Regions from separate parts of the Bordetella saccharivorans genome, predicted to be linked through region 1. Evidence: riboswitches for the same ligand, from Rfam matches in the RefSeq annotation. Region 1 holds a riboswitch; the other holds the start of a gene.
What was found. A riboswitch is a leader RNA that binds a small molecule or an ion and turns the genes downstream of it on or off. The one in region 1 is predicted to bind manganese.

Region 1 (3,761 bases):
GACAATTGACCGTGATGCAGGCCGAGGCGAAATCGGCGTCGCGGCTGGAGTCGATCTGGAATTGCGCCACGTCGAGGCCGGCGGCGCCGAAATCGAGGCAGATCTGCTTGCGCACCGCGCCCAGCGCGTCGCGCGGGCAGACGATGGTCAGACGCGAAGTGCCATGACGGCGATTGGGCGCGACGGGGCGGTCCACGCCGGCACGGCGCATGAACAGGTCGAAGAAACGCATGGCAACCTCCCAATGAAACGGGGAGCGCTCGTGCGAATACGCGCAAGCCCGCGCAGCGGCACGAACGGGCGCGACAAGCGCGCAAGCACGCACGGCTGCGATGGCACAGCTACGGTTCAGGCGGTTTTTTGCGGGAACTGGCGGCAGAGGACCTGCCACCGGAACCGCACCCTGCACTGGCAGGATGCGGCAGAAGGAGATTCTGCGGAGATCCTGTCAGGCAGCGACGTCGATGCAAGATCGACTACTGTCGCCGGAATCGGTATTCACAGAACAACTCCGTATGATGTAAACACGATGATTTTACGTGGATTTCCGGCCTCGGGCAAGGGTTTTCCCCATTGTTGCGCGCATTTGTGCAACACGCCGCCGCCTCGTCAGCGTGCGAAATGCCAGCCCAGGTACAACGCGAACAAGCCGTAGAAGCCGCCCACCGTGGACAGCACGGGCACGCTCATGCCCGCGCGCCGGAAGCGCAGCCACAGCAGCGCGATCGACAGCAAGGTGAACAGGCCGGCCGCCAGCAGCGGGCCGTCAAGCAGCCAGGGAGTCAGGAAAATGCCCAGGGCGCTGGGAATGGTGGCCTGGATCATCATGGCGCCGGAAATGTTCGCCAGCGCCAGGCGCTCCTTGCCCTGCCGCACCCAGATCAGCGCGTTCATGATCTCCGGCAGTTCGGTGGCGACCGGCGCGAGCAGCAGCGCGGCCACGTGCGGCGAGGCCCCCAAGGCGATGCCCAGCAGCTCGATCTGGCGCACGAACACGTGCGAGGCGGCGGCGATCACCAGCAGCGCCAGCGCCGTCTGGATACAGGCCCAGGCCATGGTCGGATCGGGATCGCGCGGGCGCAGCTTGAGCGGCTCGAGATCGTCGCAGTCCAGGCAGGCTTCGTCATTGGCCAGCTCGCGCCGCACATACAGCGCGTAGACGCCCAGGAACAGCAATCCCAGCCAGGGCTTCCAGGCAAAGGCCAACAGCCCCAGGGCGACCTTGACCACGAATACGCCCATGAACCAGGCCTGGTCGCGCGCCAGGCGCTGCTGGTCGGCATTGATGCGCGCCGCGCTGCGTCCGCCGCGCCACAAGGCCAGCCCCACCACCGCATAGGCCAGCGTCGCCAGCACCAGCGGACCGCCCATGGCGGCGCCCACGCCGATGTCCTTCTGCTCGGGCGTGGTGCCGAACACCACCGCCATGAACGTGACGGCGCTTTCGGGCAGCGCCGTGCCGAAAGCCGCCAGGACGGTGCCGGTGGCGGTGGCGCCCAGCTGGAAGCGGTGGCCGACCCACTCGATGCCGTTGACGAAATACTCGCAGGCGAAGTAGATGACCAGCGCCGACAGGAAGAACAGGAACAGGGTGAGAAACATGGGACGCAGCCGGACGAGCAGACACCAATGGCACGACGATGCGGCTCGCCCGGCAAGGGTGAACGCCTCGTGGCCAAAGGTCTCGCCTGGCTGGACCGCACGGTGGGGCGGGCCCACTGCGCGGGAACCGTCAGCGCCATGGGGTACGAAACCGCCAAGTCTGTTGACGCTGACTCCTTTGGGGATTCAAAGGATGGCTACTCCCCAATGACAGTGGCGCGGATTGTAGCAGCAGGCCGACCAGCCCGCCAGCGCCCGGGCGCGGTAAAGTAGGCCCTGTTTCCCGCCTCGCCCGCCCCCGCCATGAGCCTGCCGCCCGTCGATATCGCCCCCTACGCCGACCGCCGCCGGCGCCTGTCCGAGCAATTGCGCGCGGCCGGCGGCGGCATTGCCATCCTGGCGACCGCGCCGCATGCCGTGCGCAATCGCGATACGGAATACCCCTATCGCCATGACAGCGATTTTTTCTACCTGACCGGCTTTACCGAGCCCGAAGCGTGGCTGGTGCTGGTGGCGGGCGCCTCCGATCGCGCCATTCTGTTCTGCCGCGCCAAGCACCCCGAGCAGGAAATCTGGGAAGGCTACCGCTGCGGCCCCGAGGCGGCGATGGAACGTTACGGCTTTGACGAAGCCCATGCCATCGATGAACTGGACGACATGCTGCCCGCCCTGCTGCTGGACCAGCCGACGCTGTACCGCCCCTTCGCGGCGGGCGGGCATGTCGAACGCCGGCTGCGCCGCTGGCAGGGCGAGGCCGAGCAACAGGGACGCGGCCGGCGCCGGCCGCCGGCGCGCATCCAGGACCTGCGCCCGCTGCTGGCGGACATGCGGCTGGTAAAAGACGCCGGCGAGATCGCCGCCATGCGCCAGGCCGCCCGCATTTCAGCGGGGGCCCATGCGCGCGCCATGCGGGCGGCGCGTCCCGGCATGCACGAATACGAACTGGAAGCCGAGCTGCTGTACGAATTCCGTCGCCATGGCGCGCAGGCGCCCGCCTACCCCGGCATCGTGGCCACCGGCGCCAATGCCTGCGTGCTGCACTACGCGGCCGGCGACGCGGTGCTGCGCGACGGCGAGCTGGTGCTGATCGACGCCGGCTGCGAGTACGACAGCTATGCCGCGGACATCACCCGCACGTTCCCCGCCAACGGCCGTTTCAACGGGCCGCAGCGGGCGCTGTACGACCTGGTGGCGGCGGCCCAGGAGGCCGCGGTGCAGGCCACGGCGCCGGGCCGCAGTTGGAACGACGGGCACGACGCCGCCGTCCGCGTGCTGGCGCAGGGCATGCTGGACGAGGGCCTGCTGCAGGGCACCCTGGATGGCGTGCTTGAATCCGGCGCGTACGCACGCTTCTATATGCACCGCACCGGCCACTGGCTGGGGCTGGACGTGCACGACGCCGGCGACTACCGTGCCGGCGACTCCGCGCCCGGCGCGGAACGGCCATGGCGCGCCCTGGAGCCCGGTATGGTGCTGACCATCGAGCCCGGCATCTATGTGCGCGAAGCCGACGACGTGCCGCGGCGGTTCTGGGACATCGGCATCCGCATCGAGGACGATGCGCTGGTCACCGCCGAGGGTTGCGAACTGATGACGCGCGGCGTGCCGGTGCAGGCGCGCGAAATCGAGGCCCTGATGCGGGAATGAACCGGGACCGGGGCTGCGCGCCGCGGCGCTAGAACACGTAGCCGTCCAGCCAGCCCATGGCGGTCCAGGTGTACACCACCACCATGGCAATGGCGAACATGCCGGCGATTGCGCCGACCAGGGTGCCGAAGATGGCCACCAGCACCGGCCCCCAGCCGGTATGCGTGACCCGGCCCCGGCCCGGGTTGTAGAGCCGGTCGAATTTTTCATCCGGCATCAGGCTGAACACCACGCCCTCGATGAAGCCGTCGATCATCGGGATGAATGCCAGGAAGAAGGCCGGGTTGTCGTACCAGACCGGGAACTGCGTGGCCGCCGCCAGGCACGCGACAGCGGCCAGGGTCACCAGCCACGCGTGGCGGCGGCCCAGGTACCACCAGTGCGCGCCCAGCCAGCCGAACAGGCAGGCCAGCAAGCCCAGCGCCACCTTGCTGCGCGGGCGGGACGGGGATGAAGCGGAAGCGGCGGACGAGGCTGACGACATATCGGATGCGGCAATGATGGCGTGGCGG
Region 2 (3,761 bases), 2.2 Mb from region 1:
CTGCGCCTGGAGCCGGACAGCGGCCTGGCCTGGCTCGACGGCGAACCGGTCGCCCTCTCCCGCCGCGAAGTCGACCTGCTGGCGCACCTGGCCAGCGTCGATGGCAGATGGGTGCCCACCGAGGTGCTCAACGAACGTCTCTACGGGCTGGGCGCCGAAGTCGGCAGCAACGCGCTCAACGTGCACATCCACAACATCCGCCGCAAGCTCGGCGCCGAATCCATCGAGACTGCGCGCGGTCTCGGCTACCGCCTGGGCTGGAGGCCCGCGCCATGAGCCTGCGCCTGCGTGCAGTGCTGATCGCGGGGATTGCCCTGGCGGTCCTGTGGGCTGGCGCCGCCGCCTGGATGATGCGCGGCGTGCACGCCAACCTCGACCGCACGCTCGATGGCCGGCTCGCGATGTCGGCCCGCATGGTATCGGGCTTGCTCGAACGCGCCGCGCTGCAGCCCGATGCGGGCAACGCCGGCCTGGCCGAAGCCGTGCGCGTCAGCGGCGGCTCCGGTATCGCCTGCGAAATCCGCTCGCTGCGCGGCGAGGTCCTGGCCCGCACCACCAGCGGCCCGCATTCCGACTTCGAAACCCTGCCGTCGGGCTACAGCACCCGCGAAGTGCGGGGCAACCTGTGGCGCATCTATGTGCTGCGCGCCAATGGCTACCAGATCACGACGGCCGACCGGGTCGACCAGCGCGACACCCTGGTCAATGAGCTGCTGTGCGCGGCCGGCGTGCCGTTCTTGATCGCCCTGTTCGGCGGCCTGGCAGCGCTGTGGATCGGCATCGGGCGCGGGCTGGCCCCGCTGGATGCCCTGCGCCGGCAGCTGCGCGCCAAGGACACGCACGACACCACGCCCATCGCGGTTGACCCCGCGCCGGCCGAATTGCGCCCGGTCCTGGACGCCATGAACGGCCTGCTGGCGCGGCTGGCGCAGACACTGGCCAGCCAGCGCGCCTTTACCGACGCCGCCGCGCACGAACTGCGCACCCCGCTGACCGTCATCGACACGCACCTGCAGGTCGTCCGCCTGACCGAAGGCGAAGAATCGGAAGCCTCTCTGCGCAGCGCCGAGGAAGGCGTACGCCGGTTGCGGCGCACCCTCGACCAGATGATGGCGCTGGCGTGGGCCGAGGCATCCACCGAAGGCGTCGACGGCTGCCCGTCGGTGTGCGCGGCAGTCGAGCACGTGCTGGCGCAGGCGCGCGCCGACGACCGCAAGCGCCTGGCCCTGACGCTCGATGGCCGCGACGCCGCCACCCCGGTCCCCAGGTCGATGCTCGAAGCCGCGCTGCGCAACCTGGTGGACAACGCGCTGCGCTACTCGCCGAAAGACGCCATGGTCGACATCAGCGTGACCTTTGACCACGCAGCGCAGCGCTGCCGCCTGGCCGTGGCGGACCGCGGCCCCGGCCTGGACATGGCGCAGGCCGCCCGGATCGGCAGGCGCTTCTGGCGCGGCGACCAGGGCCGGCAGCGCAAGGACGGCGCGGGGCTGGGGATATCCATCGTGCGCGCCATCATGGAACGCTTCGGCGGCAGCCTGCACTTGCGGCCGCGCGCCGGAGGCGGCCTGGCCGCGGAGCTGGAGATTCCAGTCAGGCCCCAGGCCTGACGGCCAGCAGATACGGACGTACTCCCGCCGGTCATGCCCGCCTGCGCGCCGGCGCGGCAAACCGCCGCCCGCGAAACCGGTCAGGCCGCCCGCTCGCCTATCCTGGCCGAGAAGCGCAACAGATATCCGTCCGGGTCTTGCACCAGGAACTGGCGCACGCCCACCTCGATCGCATCACTGCGGTACCAGCGCTCCTCTTGCTGCCGGTACAACGGCCAGCCAGCGGCCGCGAGCCTTTGCAGCAGCGGCTCGATCGACGCGACCTTGATCTCGAAGTTGATTCCCCGGCCCAGCGGCGCCTCGAGCGGCCCGGTGATCCAGTAAGCATCGCCGCGCCGCTCTTCCAGCATGAATTGCGCGCCATCCAGGTCCAGGTACACAAAGCCCTCGGCCTCGCGGCGATAAGCGATCTCGAAACCGCAGAGGTCCATCCAGAACGCCAGGCTGCGCGACAGGTCGCTGACCAGCAATTCCGGCACCATCCGGGCGCGGCGTAGTTCTTCCATGGTGGTGTGGTCCGTTTTCTTGAGTGCGCCATGATAATGCGCCGCAGGACTCGGCTGTCCGTCGCGCCTGGACAACCCGGCGGCGCGAGCGCGGCGCATGCAGTAATGTAAAATGCGCTTCTTCCTTGGGGAGTAGCCTCCTTTTGTCCATGACAAAGGGCCTGCGTCAACACTCTTGGCCGCCTTGGCCATGGCGCAGGCGGCCCGCTGGGCTTGGCGAGACCATCGGTGCTCCATAGTTTCGCCGGGCGATATGGACGTACCTATGCGATCTCGCCCGGCCGGATACTCCCGATGAATGCGCTTTCCACGATCATCCTTGCTTTCGCCATGTCGACGGACGCCTTCGCGGCGGCCGTCAGCAAGGGCGCGTCCTTGCACAAGCCTCGTTTTGCGGAGGCGCTTCGTACTGGCTTGATCTTCGGCGTGATCGAAGCATTGACGCCAGTCGCGGGCTGGGCGTTGGGCTCGGCGGCCGCCAGGCATGTCGAGGCCTGGGACCACTGGATCGCCTTTGGCATGCTCTGCGTGCTCGGCTTGATGATGATCCGCAATGCCTTCAAGGAAGATGAAGAGGCGGCTTCTCCCGTAGCCCGCCACTCATTCTGGCTGCTCGCGGCGACCGGCTTTGCCACCAGCATCGATGCAATGGCCGTAGGCGTGAGCCTGGCATTCATCGACAACAATATATTCATCACCGCGGTCGCCATCGGCCTTGCGACCTTGCTGATGGTCACGATCGGCGTCATGGTGGGCCGCCTCATTGGCGCCGTCGCCGGCAAGCGTGCCGAAGTGCTCGGTGGCCTGGCCCTGATCGGGATAGGCGCGACCATCCTGTATGAGCACCTATCGGCCGCGTAGCGCCCGACGCCGGGCATCGGGGCACGGAGCCGCCCGGAAGCCGCGCATGAATTGGACTGATCGTACTCAGGTGGGAGTCATTGGTGAACATCGATCGCAGCGGTGAAATCCTCATCCTCACCGGCCCGCCGGGCGCGGGCAAGACAACCACGGCATCCGCCCTGGCAGCCTCGGGCGGATCGTCGAAGGTGCATCTCCATGCAGACGATTTCTGGCGTTTCATAAAGCACGGGGCCATTCAACCGTACCTTCCTGAAGCGCATGCGCAGAACGAGGTCGTGCTCGATGTCCTGGCAAATGCCGCCTCCCGCTACGCCCGGGGCGGTTACTTCGTCATCGTCGACGGCATTGTCGGGCCCTGGTTCCTCGGGGCGTTTGCGGCGCTCAGCCTGCCGGTCCACTACATCGTGCTTCGCCCGCCCCTGCAGGCCGCGATCGAGCGCTGCCGCAACCGCGGCGGCGACACGCTGGCCGACCCCGCGCCCATCACGGCGCTGCACCAGCAGTTCGCCGCGCTCGGCCCGCTCGAGCTACACGTCCTGGCGACCGAAGGCAATGACCGGAAAAGCGTGCTGGCGCGCGTGGCGGCGGCGTTGGAAAGCGAAGGGTTCCGGCTTGGCGGGCAGTGAAACGGGGACAGCTCAAATCCAGTGAGCCCTGCCGCCCCCGCACGAAAATGTAACAACCGGCCCATCCCCCCTTGAACCCGTGGGCATCATCCCTATAATTAGCACTCGCCGCCGGTGAGTGCTAACAGCCCATCCCGGCCTGAAAACCGATCATT

Region 2: another riboswitch for manganese. It lies ahead of mntP (manganese efflux pump MntP); the one in region 1 lies ahead of ACKTT0_RS13840 (sodium:calcium antiporter).

Annotation. Positions count from the first base shown of each region.
Region 1 is NZ_BAAFZO010000001.1:2,899,169-2,902,929, reverse strand. Features, by position in the region: gene ACKTT0_RS13845 (hypothetical protein) at 1-232, opposite strand, end outside; gene ACKTT0_RS13840 (sodium:calcium antiporter) at 610-1,602, opposite strand; yybP-ykoY riboswitch at 1,681-1,820, opposite strand; gene ACKTT0_RS13835 (aminopeptidase P N-terminal domain-containing protein) at 1,906-3,249, shown strand; gene ACKTT0_RS13830 (NINE protein) at 3,278-3,733, opposite strand.
Region 2 is NZ_BAAFZO010000001.1:696,892-700,652, forward strand. Features, by position in the region: gene ACKTT0_RS03335 (response regulator) at 1-276, shown strand, start outside; gene ACKTT0_RS03340 (ATP-binding protein) at 273-1,610, shown strand; gene ACKTT0_RS03345 (bleomycin resistance protein) at 1,691-2,116, opposite strand; yybP-ykoY riboswitch at 2,232-2,403, shown strand; gene mntP (manganese efflux pump MntP) at 2,411-2,977, shown strand; gene ACKTT0_RS03355 (AAA family ATPase) at 3,061-3,606, shown strand.